Regions from separate parts of the Salipiger sp. ABN3_019 genome, predicted to be linked through region 1. Evidence: riboswitches for the same ligand, from Rfam matches in the RefSeq annotation. Region 1 holds a riboswitch; each other region holds the start of a gene.
What was found. Region 1 has a riboswitch for cobalamin ahead of nrdH (glutaredoxin-like protein NrdH). Riboswitches for the same ligand answer to the same signal wherever they lie in the genome.

Region 1 (7,454 bases):
AACCACCCCTGTGGGCCCAGCCCGCACACTCACTGTGCATGAATGCAGATGTCGCGTTTCCCCGCTGTGATCACCGCGTTCGCGCATTCCGTACACAGCTGCATGCCAAAGAAAACGCCGCGGTCAGCAGGGCTGACCGCGGCGCGGAAATCTCTCACAATGAAGGCTGGCGTCAGAAGTCCCAGTCTTCATCCTCGGTGGCCACGGCCTTGCCGATCACATAGCTCGAACCCGAGCCCGAGAAGAAGTCGTGGTTCTCGCTGTCTGGGCTCAGCGCGGCCAGAATAGCGGGGTTCACCTCGGCAGCTTCAGGCGGGAAAAGCGCTTCGAAACCAAGGTTCTGCAGCGCTTTGTTCGCGTTATAGTGGAGGAAGGCCTTGACCTCTTCCGTCAGCCCGATGCCGTCATACAGCTCTTCGGTGTAGCGCGCCTCGATGTCGTAAAGCTCGAACAGCAGCGAGAAGGCGTATTCCTTCAGCTCGGCCTTGCGCGCCTCGCTCTCGCGCTCCAGTGCGCGCTGGAACTTGTAGCCGATGTAATAGCCGTGCACCGCCTCGTCGCGGATGATCAGCCGGATGAGGTCGGCGGTGTTGGTCAGCTTGGCGCGGCTCGACCAATACATCGGCAGGTAGAAGCCCGAGTAGAACATGAAGCTCTCAAGGAACACCGAGGCGACCTTGCGCTTCAGCGGATCGCTCCCCGCGGCATAGGTCTCCAGTACCGCGCGCGCCTTGGCTTGCAGATGCGGGTTCTCTTCCGACCAGCGGAAGGCCTCGTCGACCTCACGGGTCGAGCAGAGCGTCGAGAAGATCGAGCTGTAGCTGCGCGCGTGCACCGCTTCCATGAAGGCGATGTTGGTCAGCACCGACTCTTCATGCGGGGTCTGCGCATCGGGCATCATCGCCGGCGCGCCGACACTGTTCTGGATGGTGTCGAGCAGGGTGAGCCCGGTGAACACCCGGATGGTCAGCCGCTGCTCGGCCTCGGTCAGCGTCGCCCAGCTTTGCACGTCGTTCGACAGCGGCACCTTCTCGGGCAGCCAGAAGTTGACGGTCAGACGGTTCCAGACCTCGAGGTCCTTCTCGTCCTGCAGCCGGTTCCAGTTGATCGCCCGCGGCACGGCGGGGGAGGTGACACTGTCCTTCATCGGATCATCCCATTCGCGGGCCATCGGCCCTCTATCATCCAGAGCGCCCCGCGCCCCTTTCATCTTTCCAAAAATACTCCGGGGGTGCGGGGGCAGAGCCCCCGCGGCCGCCTCAGAGCGTGCAGGACACGCAGCCCTGCACCTCGGTGCCCTCCAGCGCGGTCTGGCGCAGGCGCACGTAGTAGATCGTCTTGACCCCCTTCTTCCACGCGTAGATCTGCGCGCGGTTGATGTCCCGCGTGGTCGCCTCGGCGGGGAAGAACAGCGTCAGCGACAGGCCCTGATCCACGTGTTCGGTGGCGGCGGCATAGGTGTCGATGAGCTTCTCCGGACCGATCTCATAGGCGTCGCGGTAATACTCGAGGTTCTCGTTGTTCATGAAGGCGGCCGGGTAGTAGACGCGACCGATCTTGCCTTCCTTGCGGATCTCGATCTTCGACACGATCGGGTGGATCGAGGAGGTCGAGTTGTTGATGTAGCTGATCGAGCCGGTGGGCGGAACCGCCTGCAGGTTGCGGTTGTACAGCCCGTGCTCCATCACGTCGGCCTTCAGCTGCTCCCAGTCGGCGCGCGAGGGCAGGGCGATGCCGTCGAACAGTTTGGCGACGGTCTCGCTCTGCGGCAGCCAGTCGCGGGTCACATATTTCTCGAAGAAGCTGCCGTTGGCGTATTTCGACTTCTCGAAACCCTTGAAGGTCATGCCCTTTTCCCGCGCCATGGCGCAGGAGGCGCGCAGCGCGTGATAGGCCACGGCGGCGAAATAGACCGAGGTGAACTCGACCCCCTCGTCCGAGCCGTAGTGCACATGCTCGCGGGCGAGGTAACCATGCAGGTTCATCTGGCCAAGGCCAATCGCGCGGCTCTCGTCGTTGCCGCGGCGGATCGAGGGCACGCTGTCGATCGCAGACATTTCCGACACGGCGGTCAGCGCGCGGATCGCGGTCTCGATCGAGGTGCCGAAGTTGGGGCCGTCCATCGTCTTGGCGATGTTCATCGAGCCGAGGTTGCACGAGATGTCGGTGCCCAGCTTCGAGTAGCTCAGGTCGTCGTTGAACTCCGACGCCTCGGCCACCTGCAGGATTTCCGAGCAGAGGTTCGACATGGTGATGCGCCCGTCCACCGGGTTCATCTCGTTCACCGTGTCCTCGAACATGATGTAGGGATATCCGCTCTCGAACTGGATCTCGGCCAGCGTCTGGAAGAAGGCGCGGGCGTTGATCTTGGTCTTGCGGATGCGCTTGTCCTCGACCATCTCCTCGTATTTCTCGGTGACCGAGATTTCCGAGAAGGGCACGCCATAGACCTTCTGCACGTCATGCGGCGAGAAGAGGTACATCGGCTCGTTGCGCTTGGCGAGCTCGAAGGTCACATCGGGGATCACCACGCCAAGGCTGAGGGTCTTGATGCGGATCTTCTCGTCGGCGTTTTCACGCTTGGTGTCGAGGAACTTCAGGATATCGGGGTGGTGCGCGTTCAGATAGACCGCGCCCGCGCCCTGACGGGCCCCAAGCTGGTTGGCGTAGGAGAAGCTGTCTTCGAGCAGCTTCATCACCGGGATGACGCCCGAGGATTGGTTCTCGATGCCTTTGATCGGCGCGCCGGCCTCGCGGATGTTTGTCAGCATCAGGGCGACGCCGCCGCCACGCTTCGACAGCTGCAGCGACGAGTTGATGGCGCGGCCGATGCTTTCCATGTTGTCTTCGATGCGCAGCAGGAAGCACGAGATCAGCTCACCCCGGCTCTTCTTGCCCGCGTTGAGGAAGGTCGGCGTGGCGGGCTGGAAGCGGCCCGACAGGATCTCTTCCATGAAGGACATCGCCAGCCCTTCGTCGCCGCGCGCCAGCGCCAGCGCCACCATCACCACACGGTCCTCGTAACGTTCGAGGAAGCGTTTCCCGTCGCGGGTCTTCAGCGTGTAGGAGGTGTAGTATTTGAACGCGCCGAGGAAGGTCGGGAAGCGGAACTTCTTGGCAAAGGCCGCGTCCCAGATCTTCTGCAGGAAGCTCTGCTCATACTGCGCGAGCACCTCGGCCTCGTAATAGCCCTCGTCGACGAGATAGCCCAGTTTCTCGGTCAGCGAGTGAAAGAACACCGTGTTCTGGTTCACGTGCTGCAGGAAATACTGCCGCGCGGCCATGCGGTCCGCCTCAAAGCGGATGTTGCCGGCCTCGTCATAGAGGTTCAGCATCGCGTTGAGCGCGTGGTAATCCAGCGTCTCGTTCAGGCGGTCAAGCATGGGGTCCCCCAGAAAGCGTCGAGCCCGTCGTTGACGCGGGCGAAATCCTTGGTCGTTCCCGCCAGCTCGAAGGAATAGAGCAGGGGGACATTGCATTTTTGCGCGATGACGCGGCCCGCAAGGGCGAAGGTCTCGCCGAAGTTGCGGTTGCCGCCAGCGATCACGCCGCGCAGCAGCGCGCGGCGGGACGGGTCATTGAGAAAGCGGATCACCTGTTTCGGCACCGCGCCCCGGCCCTCGCCATCGGCGTAGGTCGGGCAGATCAGCACGAAGGGGTCGGCGGTCTCGGGCGTCATCTCTTTCGGCGACACCGGGATGCGCAGCGCCGCCCGGCCAAGGCCAGAGATGAAGCGCGCGGTGTTGCCGCTGGCAGAAGAAAAATAGACGAGCCCGGACATGGCCGATCCCCTCGAATGATCAGGAGGCGATGCGTGCGATCAGGTCGGGGCGGAAGCCCGACCAGTGGTCCTCGCCCGAGGTGACCACGGGCGCCTGGCGATAGCCCATCTCGGTGACGCGGGCCATGGCGTCGGCGTCCTCGGTCAGGTCGATCACGTTGTAATCGATGCCCTTGGCGTCCAGCGCGCGGGTGGTTGCGGTGCACTGCACGCAGGCCGGTTTCGAGTAGACGGTGATCATGCTCTTGCGTCCTAAGCTGTGAAGGGGAGGGCGCACCGCCGGACAGGACTTTTGCCTGCCGCCGTTTGATCACGCCCCGAACCCTCCGTTCGTGGTAAATTCTATCCGGCTTCCGGCAGGTCTCCTGGCTTTGCGGGTCGTGGTTCCGGCCGCGCCTTCCCGGGATATCCCAGTGGCTCTCAGGGCCTTCACTCGCCGCTTACAGTTGCGAGGGCAGCACCGGAATCAGACCGGTTTCCCTCTTAGCGCCGCGCCGGGCCGTCACCCGACTCGATGAACCGAAAGCAACTACATGTAGATCAGTTCACCAATAGGCCGTCAACATACAGTTAGCGGTGGGCGGATCGGAAATCGCAAGATGATGTGGAATGAGGCAGATGAGACACGCGGCGCAGGTGGTGCCTCGGAATGCCTGCGGTCCAGAGACCACATCCGCCACCGCAGCGCCAGACGCCGCAATCCGAGCCCGCCCTTGCATCATTGAGGGGTGGACTGCTGCGACCAACGCAGATCGCTGAAACTGGAGCGGATTTGCCGCGTTCTCGCTGCCATGCGCACAGAGCAGGGCAGGCTTGCAGCTTTTGCGATTGTGAGCAATTGGAACAGTTAGTACATTCTGCTCACAGACGCGGAAACGCGTTACGGGATTTCCCGGGGCTTACTCCTCCTCCCTCAAGCCCCGGAAATCGGCGGCGACCCTTCTCCTCCTCCCTTGGGTCGCCGCCTCCCCCCGTATCTTCCCAAAACGCTATCTTCCCTAAGGTTCCGAACCTCTGCATGGTCGATCCCGCGTGGGTGGCACTGCGCCGATCCTTCCGCGCAGTCGCCGCCGGGCCTCATGGTCCGCGCATCCCGTGCCATAGGAGTTTCGCATGCCCCATATCGTTCTCGTCGCGACCGGAGGCACCATCGCCTCTTTTGCCCAGACCGAAGGGGGCCCCGTGACCGCCGGGCTCACCGGCGACGCGCTGCTGAAAAACCTGCATGCGCCCTTGCCGGGCATCGACGTTACCGTCGACAACCTTCCCGCGGCGGGCAGCAACGCGCTGACACTCGAGACGGTCCATAGTATCTGCCGCCATATCGACGCGCGGCTTGCCGAGCCGGGTGTCGATGGGGTGGTCGTCACCCATGGCACCGACACGATGGAAGAAAGCGCCTTCCTCGCCCGCCTGCTGGTCAAATCCGACAAGCCTGTGGTCTTCACCGGGGCGCAGCGCCACGCGGGCCAGCCCGACACCGACGGGCCGCGCAACATGCGCGACGCGCTGCTCACCGCCGCCACGCCCGACCTGACCGGCGTTGGCGCGGTGATCGTCTTCGAGGGCGACATCCACGGCGCGCGCTACGTCAGCAAGGTGCACAGCTCGCGCGTCGACACATTCCGCTCGAACGGCCACGGCAAGCTGGGCGAGATCGACGAGGGCGAGGTGCATCTCTACTCCCGCCCGGCACGCCCGCGGTTTGTCATCGACACGCCCGCGCTTGATCCTGATGTCGAGCTGGTGGCGCTGGGGCTCGGCAGCACGCCGCGCTATCTGCAGTGGGCCGGGGCCAATGGCGCCAGCGGCGCGGTGATCGAGGCCTTTGGCCGCGGCAATGCGCCCAAGGGCTTTGCGGATGCCACGCGCGATCTGGTGGCGGCGGGCATCCCGGTGATCCTCGCCTCGCGCTGCCCCGAGGGACGCACCCGCGCCATCTATGGCTCCGACAGCGGCGGCGTCACAATGGTGGAGGCGGGCGCACTGCTCGCCGGGGACCTAAGCGCTGCCAAGGCCCGTCTGCTGCTCGCTGCGCTGCTGCCGACCCTGCCCACAGGTGCCGGGCGTATGGCGGCGATCGCCGAGGCCATCGCCAAGGTCTGACAGACCTTCCCGCGCGATTTTCCGCGCGGACACGGGCATTTCCGCGGCGGATGCCTATCTCTAGCGAAGGCAAGACACAGCAGGACCCCGCAGATGAGCAGTTTCCCCGATCGGATCGGCCCGATCCTCTATTTCCGTGCCGCTAAGGCAGATGCGCTGCGCGTCGCCGCGCTTGTGGTGCGCCCCGAGGGCGAGACGCCCGGCGAGATGCTGGCGGGCGGCATGGGTGTCGCCCCGCTGCCTCTGGCCGCCTGCGAGGGCCGCCAGCTTTGGCGCTATGATCTGACGCTGCCACAGGACGCGCCGCACTACAGTTTCGAGGGCTCCGAGCGCTGGGTGCAGGCCGATCTCTCCGGTGATCTGCGCATCGCGTTCGTCTCCTGCAACGGCGAAGAGCATGGCGACCTTGGCCGCGACGCCGAAGAGCGCAACGCCATGTGGCAGCGCCTGCTTGGCCAGCACCGGGACAGCGCCTTTGGCCTTATGCTCATGGGCGGCGACCAAATCTATGCCGACGAGGCGACCCATGGCCATCCGCTCAGCGACGACTGGCCGGACGAAATTCCCGAAACCCCCACGCCCGCGCAGCTTGCCGATCTCGAACGCCACCTGCGCGCCCGCTTCTACGAGCGCTACCTCAGCACCTTCTCGGCCCCCGGATTTTCCGAGGTCTCCGCCGAAGTGCCCGCGCTTTGCGTCTGGGACGATCATGACATCTGCGACGGCTGGGGCTCGCTGCACCGCGACGCCACCCGCTCGGCGGTGGGGCAGCTGCTGTTCCGCGTCGCGCGCGAGACCTATCTTTTGTTCCAGCATGCGGCGCGCGAAGAGGATGTGCCGCAGCTTTTCCTCGACCCTGAGGGGCGCAGCCTGTCATGGCGGCACGAGCTGCCCGGCCTGACGCTCTTTGGCCCTGATCTACGATCCGAGCGGGAGCGCCGGCAAGTCATGGGCGCGCCGGGCTGGCAGGGCGTCACCCAGACCGAAGGCGGCCCGCATACGTTCCTCGTCTCCTCCGTGCCGCTGCTCGGCCCGCGCCTGTCGCTGATCGAGGGGCTGATGATGGCGATCCCGAAGATGCAGAAATACGAGGATGATCTGCGCGACCAATGGCAGAGCCGCGCGCATCGCGACGAATGGCGGCGGATGCTGAGCGAAGTGCTGCGGATGCGCCGCGCCGGGCCGGTCACCGTGCTGTCGGGCGAGATCCACCTCGCCACCCGCGCCGAGATGGGCGCGGGCGAGCATCTCATCCACCAGCTGGTCGCTTCGGGCATTTCGCACCGCGCGCCGCCGCGCGCCTATGCGCTGGGGCTGGGCACGCTGGCGGGGCTGGGCGAGGCACCGCTGCCCGAGCATCCGATCCGCATCCGCCCGTTGCCGGGCCAAAGCACGCGCTACGCGGCAGCGCGCAACTACCTGCGGCTGGAGCGCCGCAGCGGCCAGTGGCGCGCGATCTGGGAGCTGGAGGACAGCGGCCCGACCCCGGCCATGGCGCTGTGATGGCGCCTTCGCGTAACCGGCTCGTGACATAAATGCAGCATGTGAAACTCATAATTTAGCCCGA
Region 2 (7,454 bases), 240 kb from region 1:
GGCCGCAGCCGCGCGGGACAGGTGGCGCTGCTGGTGGCGGTGCTGCTGTCGGTGCTGTGCGCCGGGCTGGCTGGCCTTGCGGTCGCAGCGGTCTGCGCCGTGGTAGCCTTGGCGCTCGGAGCTATCGCGCGGCGCAGGCTGGGCGGTGTCACCGGCGACGTTCTGGGCGCGGCGCAGTTGCTGTCAGAGGTCGCCGCTTGGGGGCTTCTGTCGGTCCTGCTGCCCGGCTGAGCTAGGTTCAGCGCGCCCGGCCCATGGGCTGGAACACCGGCCCATCGGGGGTTTGCGCGTGATAGGCGGTGATGCCAAAGCCGCGCGCCAGCAGCGCGTCGGTCAGCACCTCCTCAGGCTTGCCGTCCGCCAGAAGCTGGCCCTCGGCGAGCATCACTAGCCTTGTGCAATGCCGCGCCGCCAGACCGATGTCATGCAGCGACAGCAGCACGCCGCGTCCCTCGGCGGCGAGGTCGCGGAAGACCTCCATCGTGGCGATCTGATGCGCCGGGTCGAGCCCTGCGGTGGGCTCGTCGGCCATCAGCAGCGGCGTTTCCTGTGCCAGCGCGCGGGCGATCAGCGCGCGGGCCTGCTCGCCGCCCGAAAGATTGGTGGCGCGGCGCTTGCGCAGCGGGCCGAGGCCCATCTTGGCAATCGCCGCCTCGACCGGTGCGCTGGCGCGGTCGCCATGCGGCAGGCGTCCCAGAGCCACCAGATCCTCGACCTTCACCGGCCAGGCGATCTCGCGCGCCTGCGGCATCCAGGCGGCGGCCTTGGCGCGTTGCTGGGGGGTGAGTGCGGCCAGCGAGCTTTGACCCTGCGCCGGGATCAGCCCCAGCGCGGCGCGCATCAGGCTGGTCTTGCCCGCGCCGTTGGGACCGATGAGGCCGACGACCTCGCGCTCGGCAATCTCCAGCGAAAGCCCCGAAAAGACCGGGCGATTGCGCAGGGTGACCGACAGATCGGAGAGGCTCAGCAGGGTCATGCGCGGTCTCCGCGGCTGCGCCAGACGAGATGCAGGAAGAAGGGCGCGCCGACGAGGGCGGTCAGCACGCCGAGCTTCAGGTCGCGCTCGGGGGCCACCAGCCGTACCGCGATGTCGGCGGCCAGCAGCATGGCCGCGCCGCCCGCCGCCGAAACCCAGAGCAGTGCGCCGGGCCGTCCGCCCACGGTGCCGCGCAGCAGATGCGGCACCACCAGCCCGACAAAGCCGATCGCCCCGGCGACAGCCGTGCCCGCGCCGACGACGCAGGCGGTGCCCAGCACCACACGCAGGCGCAAGCGCTGCAGGTTGATGCCCATGGAGGCCGCGGCGTCCTCGCCCAAGGTCAGCGCGTCCAGCCCGCGCCCGACACCGGCGAGCAGGACCACACCCACCGCCATGAAGGGCAGCGCCAGCCAGACGTGCAACATCGAACGGTCGGCCAGTGATCCCATCATCCAAAAGACGATCTCGCTGGCGGCGAACGGGTTGGGCGAGAGGTTCAGCACCAGTTGCGTCAGCGCGCCGGCCACTGCCGACAGCGCGATCCCGGCAAGGATCAGCGTCAGCGTCTCGCCGCCACGCCCGGCCAGCAGCATGAGGATCAGCACGGCAACCACCGCGGCGGCCAGCGCGCTCAGCGGCAGGGCGAGCGCGAAGGCGGCGGAGAGCCCGGTCTGAATCGCCAGCACGGCGCCAAGCGCGGCGCTGGCCGAGACGCCCAAAAGGCCCGGCTCAGCGAGCGGGTTGCGCAGATAGCCCTGCAGCGCCGCCCCCGCCAGCCCCAGCGAGCCGCCGATCATCAGCGCCAGCAGCATGCGCGGCAGGCGAATCTCGCGCATCACCATGGGCAGCGGGCCGTCGCCGCCCGCGATCAGCGCGTGCAGGCTCTGGGGCAGGGTCGCATCGGCGGGGCCAAGCGACAGCGAGAGAGCCGCCAGCGCCAGCACCAGCGGCAGGAGAAGCGCGAGGGCGCGGGTCATTTGATCTCCTTGCGGAAGTCGGTGAGGTCGGCGATGGCCTGCAGCACGTGTGGGGTGCCGCAGATCCAGTCGCTGCCGGTCATCTGATGTCCGGCGCGCGCCTCGCGGATCTGGCGCAGCACCGGATGCGCGAGGATTTCCTCGGACCGCGATGCGCCGGGGTAGGGGCGCGCGGTGATCAGCGCCTCGGGATCGGCCATGGCCAGAGCTTCGAGCGGCAGATGACCGCCGCCGCCCGGACCGGCGATATTGTCGAAGCCCGCGGCCAGAAGGATTTCCCCGGCCAGCGTGTTGTCGCCCGTGGTGTAGCCATTGGCGTAGTAGAGCGCGGCGGTGGGCTGGCGTGCGATCTCTGCGCGCAGCGCGGCGAGCTGCGTTTGAAACTCAGCGATGAGCGCCTCGGCGCGTGCCTCGCGCCCCAGTGCCTCCCCGACAGCGCGAATGCGGTCCGGCACATCATCGAGCGAATAGGCGGGCGGCAGGGTCAGCACCTCGGTGCCGAGGCGCTGCAGCATTTGCACCGCCGCCTGCGCGGTGAAACTGCCCGAGATCACCAGATCGGGGCGCAGCAGCCAGACCTCCTCGGCCTGCCCGTGGTTCGCCGGATAGGCCCGAGCCTCTTCGGCCATGGCCGAGCTGTGCGGGTCGCTTGCCAGATCGGAGACAGAGACCAACTGACCCGGCGCGGCCAGCAGCATCGCCAGTTGGTCGGTGCAAAGGTTCATGGAGACGACGCGCGCCGGTGCCTCGCCCGCCGCGCCCGCGAGCGGAGCGGTGGCCAGGGCAAGGCAGAGCAGCGCGCGCCGCAGCATCAGAAGCTGCCCCGGACGCCGAAATAAGCGGCGCGGTCCGAGGTGCCATAGCCTGTCACGGTCTGATAGTCCTCGTCGAAGAGGTTCTCGACCCGCAGGTAAAGCTCGGCATTGCCGCTCAGCGCGTAGCGGAAATTCACATCGGCGACGGTGTAGTCGGGCAGGGAGTTGTTGGTGTCCTCCACCCCGGCGACGTGCCGCACGCGGAAGGCGCCGCTGAAGTCATCGGTGAACGCCGCATCAAGCGTCAGCGCAAGATCATGCAGCGGCACGCGGGTGAGACGGTCGCCGGTCTCGGCGTCTTCGGTGTCGGTCCATGTGTAGGCTGCCGCCAGCCCAAGCCTGTCGGTGATCTGCGTTTCCCCGGACAGCTCGACACCCTGCATCCAGCTTGTCCCTTCGACCTGCGAGTACGCCCAAGTGTCGTAGTTGTACTCGATGAGGTCGGTGATCTCGGTGCGGAAGAGTGTCGCCGTGATCTTGCCGCCGTCAAAGCGCTTCTCGGCGCCAAGCTCGTAGCTGAGCGAGGTCTCGGGCTCGAGATCGGGATTGCCGGCATAGGCGTTGTAGCGCTCGTAGAGCGAAGGCGCGCGGAAGCCGGTGCCGACGCTGGCGCGCAGGGTGACATCATCGCTGGGCAGATAGGCCAGCGAGACGCGGCCGGTGGTCTTGCCGCCGAAATCCGAGTGATCGTCGTGGCGCAGGGCGGTCACCAGTTCGATCTGGTCCGACAGGTGCCAATTTGCCTGGGCCCAGATGCCATAGGTGTCCTGATCGCCCTCGTCGCCGTCATTCTCATACTGCTCGCGGGTGGCATCGGCGCCAAAGGTCAGCGTGGTGGCCGAAAGCTCTGCCTGTCCCTGATAGCCGAGGGTCCAGCGCTGGCCATAGAACGGGTAGTCGTAGCCGTTGCTCGACGTCGAACGGTCGTTCTCGAAATACTGGAGCGAGAGTTCGTGGCTCAGCGCGCCCGCGTCGATGCGGGCAAAGCCGCGCAGACCGTATTGCTCGCTCTTGGAGACCTCGTCATGGGTGCCATCGGCAAGGACAGGGTAGCTTTCGTCGTATTCGGTTTCGGTCTTCTGCCAGAAGCCGGATGCGCCCAGACTGACCGTATCGGTCAGCGCGTAATCGCCCGAGAAGCTGAGCCGTGTGGACTCGTGGCCGTCTGCCTCGTCATTGCCATCGTCCTCGTCGGCGGCAGAGAAGCCATCGGTCTCGACCCGGCTCAGGGTGGTGGCAAAGCTGCCGCGCTCGCCCAGATAGCCGAGGTTATAGCTCAGCTTGCGGGTGTTGTAGCTGCCGTATTCGGCGGCGACGTTCTGGCTGAGGCCGGGCTCCGTCGGGCGCGCTGTGGTGATGTTGATCACACCGGCGATGGCCTCGGACCCGTAGAGCGCCGACTGCGAGCCTTTCAGCACCTCGATCCGGCTGACGTCTGCGGTGGTCAGCGCGCCGAAGTCGTATTCGATCTGCGTGCCCGACGGATCGTTGACGTTGATCCCGTCGATGTAGACGCCGATGTACTGGCCGCTGGCACCGCGGATGCGCAGGGTGGTGTTGGTGCCGATGCCGCCGTTGGTGGTCACGCTGATGCCCGGAAGGCTGGCAAGATAGTCGGCGACACGAGTCTCGCCGGTCTTTTCCAGATCTTCCTTGGTCACAACCTCAACCGTCGCGCCGCTGCGCTCGATCTCGGTGCTCTCGCCGCGGTTGGCGCTGAGGGTGATGGTGCCGAGGTCATAGCCCTCCTGCGCGTAGGCCGCGCCGGACAGGCTGGCTGCCGCTAGGGCAGTTGCGGCGCGCAGGCCGAACAAAATGGGTCGCTTCATTGTCCCTTCTTCCTTTTTATGTGTCGTAAGAAGGGACTTCTCCTTCCGCAGACGGTTAGCGTCATGCCACCTCTACGGAAGGTCCGTCGCCCGCAGCGCTCCCCGCGCCGGGACTGGGTGATCGGCTTCGGCAGGTCTCCTGACTCGCGGGTCACAGCTTCGCCGGGTCTTCCCGCCCCCGAAGGGAGCAGTGACATGGTCCGGCATCGCTCTCCGCTTACAGTTGCGGGGGCAGTTGCGGAGTTGGGCCAAGGCCCGCACCGCATTCCCTATTCACCGAGCGGCAGGCCGCCCGGAACCGAAGCAGGCACCGAATAGCGGCTAGTTCGCCGTCGCGCAACAATCACAAACGGTCAGAGGGCGCGAAGGGGGCGGCTTGGTGTCGCGCCTCTGGGGAGCATCAGCTTAGCTGCGCAGCCCGTCCACAACCGGCTGTCGCAGCACCATCGCGGCGGGCAGCAGCGACAGCAGCATGGTCACCGACACAAAGCCAGCAAGGAAATGCAGCTCGCCCCATCCCAGCGGGGCAGAGATGGCGATATCGGTGCGGGCGGTGACCACGCGCGACAAAAGCTCGGCCGCGCCCCAGCCGACCCCGAGCCCCAGCACCGCACCGCTCAGCAGCAGCGCCGCGCTGAACGCCCAGACCGTGGCAAAGACAAAGCGGCGCGGTGCACCAAGCGCGCGCAACAAGGCAATCTGGCGGCGGAACAGGCGGGTGAGGATGAAGAGGCCCAGCAGGACCGAGGCGGCGACCAGAACCTGTGTGACCAAGGCCATCAGCGACATCGCCTGCCGCACGTCGCCCATCACCCGGTAGAGGCCAGACAGCACCGCGCCGGGAAAGAAGGCCATGGTCTCGCCATCGCGGGTGAACTCCGAGCGCAGGGCATAATTGGCCCAAAGCTCGTCGGAGCGGATCACCACAGCAGGCGTGCCGGGGAAATATTCGGGATCGAAGGGCGGGCCGATCTGGGTGTCGCGATCCGGCGAATGACCATTCGCAAGACCATGGATTTCCCAGACGTATTCGACCGGGATGAGGATCGCCCGGTCCCATGGCGTGCCCGTGGGGGCCATGCGCCCGGTGACGGTGATGCCGCCGCCATGACCGTGCTCATCGCCATGCGCCTCGGTATCGGCGGCGTCGCCAACCCCATGCGCCGGAGTGAACTGCGCGCCGATCTCCAGCGGCACCAGCGCGCCGATCACCGCTTCTGCGTGATCCTGCCAGAGACTGCCCTCGATACGATCATCGCTCAGGTGGCGCAGGAATTCGGCGGTGGTGCCCACCACGGGGGCGTTGCCATAGCTGTCGCCGAAGGCCAGCGGCGCGGCGATGGCCACATGCTCGTGGGTCTCGATCTCGGCATAGGTGGCGCCCGAGATCAGCGCCATATCCGAAGGCTGCAGGAACACCGAGGCGAACAGCGCGGTCAGCTCGCTGCCCGGCGCGGCGACGATGAGGTCGAACTTGTCGGCGGCCCGCGCGGTGCCGTGACGCAGCCCGCGCTCCTGCGCGAGCAGCCCGACGCCCATGCCAACCGAAATGGCGATCAGCAGAACGAAAAGCGCGGCGCTGGTCCGGAACCGGCTGAGGAACCCGCGCAGCAGCGGCCAAGGTGCGTAGCCGCGCAGTACCAAAAGGCCAGTGAGCAGCGCAGGCGCCAGCAGCAGGATCAGCAGGCCGATGTCCTGCGCCAGCACCGGCAGGCTGTCCCAGAGCATCCTCATGCCGCCACCTCGTCCTGTGCGAGACGTCCGTCTGCGATGGTCAGCACCCGGTCCATCCGCGCCAGCAGCGCCGCATCGTGGCTGACGGCGATCAGCGTGGTGCCCTGCGTTCGGACCAGCCCAACCAGATCGTCGATCAGCCGGTCGGCATTGGGCCGGTCGAGGCTGGCAGTGGGCTCGTCGGCCAGCAGGACCGGCGCTTCGGCGGCCATGGCGCGGGCGATGGCGACGCGCTGGCGCTCACCCCCCGAGAAGCTGGTGACACGCCGGTCGGTGTCGGAAAGCCCGAGCGCGGCGAGGCGCTGGGCGGCGCGCTGGCGCAGGGCGGCACGCTCGGCGCGCGGGCGGAAGAGGGCGGTGAGTGCGGCATTGTCCAGAGCGCCAAGCTCCTCGAACAGCAGGAAGTCCTGAAAGATCATGCCGATGTTCCCGGCGCGAAAGCGCGCGCGGCGCTCGGGGCTCTGCGCAAGCAGGTCGGTCTCGCCCCAGCGCACGGAGCCGGTGGCGCGCTCGAGCAGCCCGGCGATGGCGTAAAGCAGCGTGGATTTGCCAGCGCCAGAGGCGCCGCGGATGCCGATCAGCGTGCCCGCCGGGGCGGAGAGGCTGGGCACATCCAGCAGAACACGGTCGCGGGGGCTGCGCACGGTCAGCCCGGAGATCTCGAGAGGGAGGGACATGGCAGCTCAGCCGTAGCTGGCGTCGGTGAGGCGCATCATGCTGAGAAAGCCGGTCTCTGGGTCTTTGTAAGCCCCGAGCTCCAGCACGCCGCTGGTGACGATTTTCACGTTGAAGGGCGTCACATCCACGATGCGCTTGGTGTAGACCGCGACGATGTCATTGGGCCATTCGGCCTCGGTCTCGCAGAAGGGGCAGACCGCCATGGGCATCTTGGTGAGCACGAAAAACCGGCTCTCGGCCTTCAGCGGCGGCGCCATGAAACCCTCGACCGTCAGGCGCTTTCCGGCGCTGGTCTTGGCGAGGTCAGAAAGGCCGCGGCCCTTGGCCTGATAGAGCTCGCGCACTTTCAGCGGGTCTTCGGCGGCAGCAGTGGTGGCAATGAAGGGTGTGGCGAGGGCGGAGGCGATGAGCCTGCGGCGGGTCAGCATTGGGGTACCTATCG
Region 3 (7,454 bases), on a different contig from region 1:
GTCTCGGGCAGGTCCTGCGGGTGTACGAAGGCATCCGCCCCGGCGAGCCGCGCGCGCAGCCCGGCCTCGTCGCGCACCGCGTCCTCGCCATCCAGCGCCCAGGCCGAGGCCGCGAGCCAGGCCTGCCCCGCGCGCTGCCGGCCTGCGTCGCTGTAATCTTCCAGCGCCGCGGTCAGGCCCAGCCCGTAGCTGCCCGGCGCCGGGCCGAAGACCCGCGCCCCCGCGCGCCCCGCATAGGGATTGAAATCCGCCGCCTCGTCGCGCGCCGCGAGCGCCCGCACCGCGCTGGCAAACAGCGCGGAGAGCGTCGGGAAGACATCGCGGAACAGCCCCGAAACGCGCAGCGTCACGTCGATGCGCGGGCGCTCGAGCTCGGCGATCGGCAGCACCTCGATGCCACGCACCCGCTCCGAGCCCGCATCCCAGATCGGGCGGCAGCCCAGCAGGTGCAGCGCCATGGCGAACTCCTCGCCGGCGGTGCGCATGGTCGCCGAGCCCCAGAGGTCCACCACCAGCCCGCGCGGCCAATCGCCCGCGTCCTGCAGGTGCCGCCGCACCACCTCCTCAGCCAGCCGCACGCCCTGAGCATGGGCGGCCCGTGTCGGCACCGCGCGCGGATCGGTGGTGTAGATGTTGCGCCCGGTCGGCAAGACATCGCTGCGCCCGCGGTAGGGAGAGCCCGAGGGGCCGGGCGCGATCCACCTGCCCTCCAGCGCCGCCAGCAATGCCGCGCGCTCGGTGGCAACAGAGGCGGCGGTGTCGAAGGGCGCGCCCGGCCGCGCGGGGCGCCCCCAGACGTGCAGCCCCTCGCCGAACTGGCTTTCCTTCACGTCGCAGACGAAGCGGTCGATGCGGGTGATCGCCTCGGCGCTGCAGCCGGCGGTCGCGAGGCCCAGGTCATCCTCCACCCCAAGACTGCGGGCCTCGAGCCGGATGTCTTCCTGCAACCGCTCGCGGCGGCGTGGATCGAGCCCGTCGGCGTTGGAGAACTCATCCAGCAGCGCCTCGAGCCGCGCCAGCCGCAGCGGCGTGCCACTGGTCTTCAGCGGCGGCGGAATGTGCCCGAGGGTGACCGCGCCGATGCGCCGCTTGGCCTGCGCCGCCTCGCCCGGGTCATTGACGATGAACGGATAGATGACAGGCAGCGCACCGGTCAGCGCCCCCGTCAGCGCCTCTGGCCAGCAGGCGTCGGACAGCGCCACCGATTTGCCCGGAAGCCATTCCAGCGTGCCATGCGCGCCGATATGCACCAGCGCATCCACCCGGTCCTGCAGCCATAGATAGAAGGCGACATAGGCGTGGCGCGGCACCCGTTGCAGATCGTGGTAGTCATCGGCGCGCGCCTGCACGGGGCCACGTTCGGGCTGCAGCGCGACAAGCGCCCGGCCCAGCGTCACCGCAGGGAAGTGGAAGGCGCCGTCACGGACCGCCGGGTCATCCTCGGGCGCGCCCCAAGCGCCGCGCAGTTCGGTGCGCAGCCGCTCGGGAAGCCGCTGCAGCGCCGCAAGATACTCAGGCAGGGGCCAGCGCAGAGTGCGCGTGCGCAACATCTCCGGCAGATCGCCCGCCGGCTCCGGCACATCATAGCCCGCCGCCTGCAGGTCACTCAGGATCGCGCGCGCCGAGGCGGGCGCGTCGAGCCCCACCGCATGCCCCATCTGCCAGTCCTTGCCGGGATAGGTCGAGAGCACCAGCGCCACCCGCCGCTCCGGCGCCGACACCCTGGCCAACTTCAGCCAACTCGCAACCCGCGCCACCAGCGCAGCGATGCGGCCGTCATGCGGGCGGTGCAGCATACGCGAAAACTGCAGCGCGGGATCGCGCGGGCCGGGCTCTTTGAAGGAGATCACCCCGCCGCTCAGCCGACCGTCCACTTCGGGCAGCACAACGTGCATCGCAAGATCGGCAGGCGAAAGGCCGCGCTCCGCCGCGTCCCATGCCGCGCCGGTCGACGTGGCCAGCGCCGCCTGAAACACCGGCACCCCGGCGACGTCGAGGACCGATCCGCCCTCGGATCCTCGCCCCGAGAACGCGGTGAGGTTGACGATGGCGTCGGGCGCCAGCGCCTGCACCGCCGCGCGCATGTCCCCGGCGAGCCCCTGTGCCTTCAGCGACAGTGCAAAGAGCCCGACCACCTCGGCGCCTTCAGCGCGGAAGGCGGCGAAAAGCGCTTCGACCGGAGCGATGTCCGCCGCGACCAGATAGGCGCGGTAGAACACCAGCAGCACCCGGCTGCCCTTCATCTTTCCAGCACTACTCCGAGGAGCGCGAGGGGCAGCGCCCCTCGCATCTGCCAGCGCCAGCACGCCAGCCTCGGGCGTCCAGAGCCCCCAATCCGGCAGCGCCCGCGCGCCCGGCACCGGTCCGGCAGAGAGCCCCGCCGCCAGCGCCAGCTGCGCCAGCGCGCCATGCGCCGCCGCCGTCCCGCCCATGTCGCAGAGCTGCGCCAGTCGCCGCAGGGTCGAGATCGGCAGGTTGGAGATCGCATCGAGTTGCGTATCCTCGCGCCCGTCCGCCGGCAGCACCGCCAACGCGATGCCGCGGCGCTGCGCCAGCGCCTGCACCTGAGCCAGCCCGTAGGACCAGTAGGACCTGCCGCCGATCAGCCGGATCAGGATGCCCGTCGCCCCTTCAAGGGTGCGGTCCACATAGGTGTCGACCGACAGCGGGTGCTGCAGCGCCGCGAGATTGGCCAGTCGCAGGCTCGGCAGGCCACCCTCGGCGCGATGCCACGCCGCCGCAAAAGCCCCGAGATCGCTGTCGGAGAAGGACAGCACCACCAGCTCCGCCGGGCTTTGGCCCAGATCGGTCGGCGTGGCGCTTTCCTCGAGCCCATGGCTCTCGCGGAAGATGACATGCATGGCGGGCCCCAGGGTCTATGCGGTCTATTCGGCGGGCTGGCGGGCCGTCCCCAGCGCGGCCTCGATCACCTCGCGGCGGATGTCGTCATGTTCTGCGATGACCACCAGCTTGCCCTGCCGCGCCTCGCCCGGCTGCCACGGACGGTCAAACTGGTGGCGCACCCGCGCGCCCACCGCCTGCATCAGCAGCCGCATCGGCTTGCCTGCGACGGCAGCATAGCCCTTCACGCGCAAGATGTTGTGATCCCGCGCCAACCCCTCGATCGCGCCCACCAGCGCGGCGGGATCGGCCAGCTCAGGAAGGTCCACGACGATCAACTCAAAGTCGTCATGGTCGTGATCATGCGGCGTGTCGTGGTGACTGGGACGGGCTGCCATATCGTCCTCGGCCGCCGCCTCAAGACCGAGGATGACGCGCGGATCGACCACGCCTTCGGCCACCTCGATCACCGGGATCGGGCGCGGCGCTTCGGCGGCGATCACCTCCCGCGCCTTGGCGACGCCCTCCGGCCCGGCAAGGTCGGGCTTGGTCAGCAGCACGAGGTCGGCGCAGGCGATCTGATCCTCAAAGACCTCCGACAGCGGGGTCTCGTGGTCGAGGCTGTCGTCGGCAGCGCGCTGCGCATCGACCCGCGCCACATCGGGCGCGAACCGCCCCGCCGCCACCGCCTCGGCATCGGCCAGTGCGATCACCCCGTCGACGGTGATGCGCGAGCGGATGTCGGGCCAGTCGAAGGCCTTCAGCAAAGGTTTCGGCAGCGCCAGACCCGAGGTCTCGATCAGAATGTGGTCGGGGCGCGGCTCGAGCGCCATCAGCGCCTCGATGGTGGGAATGAAGTCATCGGCCACGGTGCAGCAGATGCAGCCGTTCGACAGCTCAAGGATATTCTCGGCCGGGCAGTCGGGGATGGCGCAGCCCTTGAGGATCTCACCATCGACGCCGACGTCACCGAACTCGTTGACCACCACGGCCAGCCGCCGCCCGCCGGGGTTCTGCATCAGCGCCGAGATCAGCGTGGTCTTGCCCGCGCCGAGAAAGCCGGTGATGACGGTGACAGGCAGTTTCGAAAGATCGCTCATGTGTCGGTCTCCTCAAGCGGATCGGGGAATTCGGCAGGCGGGATGCGCGCCACGCAGTTGCGTTTGAAATGGTCAGGCCGCTGCCGCCATGGGATCAGCCCGTCCGGCGCCGCGTGATAGGCGCGCGCGCCTTCAAGAAGCACCCCGGCCAGCGCGCTTTCGAGATTGCCGTAGACATAGGTCCATTTGCCGGCACCGCCGCGCAGCGCCGCGGTACAGCCCGCGTCGCAGTTCTGCAGGCATTCCACGGCGCGCAGACGCACGCCCTCGGGCGCACCCGCCGCCAGCAGCGCGTCGTAGAGCCGGCGCCCCGGGCGCAGCCCGTCGTTGTCGCCGGGCGTTTTGCTGTTTGCCTTAGGTCGGCATTTCACGCAGACCAACAGCTCGCTGTCGGCCTCGGTTCGTTCGGTCACTCTTAGCGTGTGCGCGCAGTTATTCATTCGCCTCGCCCTATCGGCAGTGCGCACGGAGGTATCGGCGGAATGAGTCCCGGCAAAAGGGTACACCCCGACACCGGCACACCCCGTCCGGTCTCATCAGTCAGGCTGGCAGGTCTCCCGGCTCACGGAATTCAAGGACATAAGCCCAGCGGACGCTCTGCCTTCCCAGCCTGTTGCGGCCAGTGGCAAGTTGAGCGCCCTTTTCCGTTCACGGTCGCGGGGGCGGCTGCTTTGGGCCTCTCACGAGGCCATCGCATTCCCTTTTCACCCGTTTACACGGGCACCAGCGTGATGCCAGATGCGCTCCAAAACCGACCCTTGTCAAGCGACGGAGCGTTGCAATGAGCGATGACCTCGACACACGCCACAACGAAAAGATGAAGCGCATCAAAGCCGCACGCACGCGGATGATGGCGACGAAAACCGAAGAAAAGGGCCTGATCATCGTCCATACCGGGGCGGGCAAGGGCAAATCTTCCTCGGGCTTCGGGATGATCATGCGCTGTATTGCGCATGGTATGCCCTGCGCCGTGGTGCAGTTCATCAAGGGCACTTGGGTGACCGGAGAAGCCGAGTTTCTGCGCAATCGCTTTGCGCAGGAGTGCCGCTTCTTCGTCTCGGGCGAGGGCTTTACCTGGGACACCCAAGATCGCCAGCGCGACATCGCCGCCGCCCGCAACGGCTGGGAGATCGCCAAGAAACAAATTCTCGACCCCGAGGTGCAATTCGTGCTGCTGGACGAGATCAACATCGCCCTGCGCTACGACTATCTCGACATCGACGAGGTTGTGGACTTTCTGCAGACCCACAAGCCGCCCATGACCCATGTCTGCCTGACCGGACGCAATGCCAAACCCGAGCTGATTGAGGCCGCCGATCTGGTCACCGAAATGAGCCTCCTCAAGCATCCGTTCAAAGAGGGCGTCAAGGCGCAGAAGGGCGTGGAATTCTGAGCTCTGGCGGTGCGTATGATGGCGCGCGCCGGCACCTGATCACACCCTGTCTGAGCGCTGTGCCCGCGTCTGGCCGACGGGCCGCAGACGTTTGCTTTGCCGCGCGACTCGCATCCGCGGGTGCGGCTCTGCTCTGCCGCAGAGCGCCGCCCGCCCGGCGATGCGCGGCGAAAGGCAGTTGCCAGAGCGGATCGTGAGCCGCTAAAGAACCTTCGTCGGTTTCCGAAAGGAATCAAAAGGGAATCCGCCACCGCGCCAAACGGTGAACCGGAACTGCCCCCGCAACTGTAGGCGGCGAGCACCAAGCGACACAGCCACTGTGGCCCAGAGCCATGGGAAGGCCGCTCGGTGCAACGACCCGCCAGTCAGGAGACCTGCCGACGCAACGCAACGCGGCCCGGACGGGGATGTCCGGGGAGGTGCCTATGAAATTCGTCTATCGGTGCCCAGGGGCACCGGCCATTGCCAGCTTGCGCGGGGGAAGCCAATCTTCCGTCGCCCCGCCAGCCGTGTGCGCGGCGTTCCCCTCCCTGTCTTCGGTCGGCCACCCTTCTGGAGACACTTCATGTATCGCGCACCCTTGATTGCGGCAGCCCTCGGGGTCGCCCTGCTGCCGCTGGCGGCAAATGCTCAAACATCCTATCCGCTGACGCTGGAAAACTGCGGCGTCGCGCTGACCATCGACGCCGCGCCCGAAAGCGCCGTGACGGTCGGCCAGGCCGCGACCGAGATACTCTACTCGCTGGGCCTCGGCGAGAAGGTGACCGGCACCTCGGTCTGGTTCACCAAGGTGCTGCCCGAGTTCGAAACGCTGAACGCCGGGATCGAGCGGCTGGCGGACAATGACCCGAGCTTCGAAAGCGTCGTCGCCAAGAAGCCCGGGCTCGTCGTCGAACAATACGAATGGCACATCGGCCCGCAGGGCATCGTCGCCACGCGCGAGCAGTTCCACGATCTTGGCATCCCGACCTACACGCTGCCCGCCGATTGCGTCGGCAAGGACAATTCGGTCGGTGTCGATGGCACGCGGCTCGAGCTCTACTCGATGAACAGCGTCTATCGGGGCATCACCGAGCTGTCGCAGATCTTTGACGTCGCAGAGAGCGGCAACGCGCTGGTCACTGATCTGAAGTCGCGCGAAGCGGCGGCCATCGAGAAAGCCGAAAGCCTCGATCTGCCAGAGGATGCGTCTGCGGTGTTCTGGTTCTCCTCGGCGGAGATGGACATCGACCCCTATGTCGCCGGTCAGGGCGGCGCGCCCGCCTATATGATGCAGGCGCTCGGGCTAGAGAACGTCGTCGACAGCAACGAGGAATGGCCCACCGTCAGCTGGGAAACCATCGCCCGTGCCAACCCGACGGTGATCGTCGCCGCCCGGATGGACCGCCGCCGCTTCCCCGCCGACGATATCGAGAAGAAGCTGGAGTTCCTGCGCACCGATCCCGTCGCGAGCCAGATGGATGCGGTGAAGAACGGTCGGATCGTGATCCTCGACGCGCATGGTATGGACCCTTCGATCCGCAATGTCGGCGCGCTTGAGACGCTGGCGGATGCGCTGAGCGGTTTCGACCTCGAATGACCGATCTGACGATGCCGGCGGGGGTCGCGCGGCCCCTGCTCCTGTGGGCACCTGCCGGCATCGCCGCTTTGGTGCTGGCGGTTGTCGCCGGGACCGTGCTGGGAGAGACGCCGCTGCCTTTGTCGATGGTGGCAGAGGTCTTTGCCAACCACCTATGGGGCGCAGGCCACGAGATTGATCCGATCGACGCCGGCATCATCTGGTCCTACCGGCTGCCGCGAAGTCTGGTTGCCGCGGGCTGCGGTGCGGGGCTGGCGCTGTCGGGCGTAATTCTGCAAGCGCTGGTGCGCAATGCGTTGGCCGATCCCTACCTGCTCGGGGTCTCGGCAGGGGCGGGAACCGGGGCGGTGGCCGTCACCATCCTTGGGCTCGGCGGTGGCGCGATCGGCATGTCGGCGGGCGCCTTTGCCGGGGCATCGCTGTCCTTCGTTCTGGTTGTCGTGCTGGCCCGGGCGGCGGGGGGCGGCTCGGCGCAGCTGGTGCTGGCCGGGATTGCCGGATCGCAGCTGTTCAATGCGCTGACGTCTTTTCTGATCACCAA

Region 2: it holds a riboswitch for cobalamin, as region 1 does, so the genes downstream of both, ACXAD2_RS26840 (TonB-dependent receptor plug domain-containing protein) here and nrdH (glutaredoxin-like protein NrdH) in region 1, are expected to answer to the same signal.
Region 3: it holds a riboswitch for cobalamin, as region 1 does, so the genes downstream of both, ACXAD2_RS04760 (DUF1636 family protein) here and nrdH (glutaredoxin-like protein NrdH) in region 1, are expected to answer to the same signal.

Annotation. Positions count from the first base shown of each region.
Region 1 is NZ_JBSWTP010000010.1:779,886-787,339, reverse strand. It holds gene nrdF (class 1b ribonucleoside-diphosphate reductase subunit beta) at 173-1,147, opposite strand; gene nrdE (class 1b ribonucleoside-diphosphate reductase subunit alpha) at 1,260-3,383, opposite strand; gene nrdI (class Ib ribonucleoside-diphosphate reductase assembly flavoprotein NrdI) at 3,368-3,781, opposite strand; gene nrdH (glutaredoxin-like protein NrdH) at 3,801-4,022, opposite strand; cobalamin riboswitch at 4,120-4,320, opposite strand; gene ACXAD2_RS25665 (asparaginase) at 4,895-5,887, shown strand; gene ACXAD2_RS25660 (alkaline phosphatase D family protein) at 5,981-7,390, shown strand.
Region 2 is NZ_JBSWTP010000010.1:1,024,605-1,032,058, reverse strand. It holds gene cobS (adenosylcobinamide-GDP ribazoletransferase) at 1-231, shown strand, start outside; gene ACXAD2_RS26855 (ABC transporter ATP-binding protein) at 239-976, opposite strand; gene ACXAD2_RS26850 (FecCD family ABC transporter permease) at 973-1,956, opposite strand; gene ACXAD2_RS26845 (ABC transporter substrate-binding protein) at 1,953-2,768, opposite strand; gene ACXAD2_RS26840 (TonB-dependent receptor plug domain-containing protein) at 2,768-4,600, opposite strand; cobalamin riboswitch at 4,713-4,918, opposite strand; gene ACXAD2_RS26835 (ABC transporter permease) at 5,006-6,334, opposite strand; gene ACXAD2_RS26830 (ABC transporter ATP-binding protein) at 6,331-7,011, opposite strand; gene ACXAD2_RS26825 (hypothetical protein) at 7,018-7,440, opposite strand.
Region 3 is NZ_JBSWTP010000004.1:174,283-181,736, forward strand. It holds gene cobN (cobaltochelatase subunit CobN) at 1-2,861, opposite strand, end outside; gene cobW (cobalamin biosynthesis protein CobW) at 2,886-3,941, opposite strand; gene ACXAD2_RS04760 (DUF1636 family protein) at 3,938-4,381, opposite strand; cobalamin riboswitch at 4,472-4,684, opposite strand; gene cobO (cob(I)yrinic acid a,c-diamide adenosyltransferase) at 4,723-5,334, shown strand; cobalamin riboswitch at 5,535-5,730, shown strand; gene ACXAD2_RS04770 (ABC transporter substrate-binding protein) at 5,900-6,913, shown strand; gene ACXAD2_RS04775 (FecCD family ABC transporter permease) at 6,910-7,454, shown strand, end outside.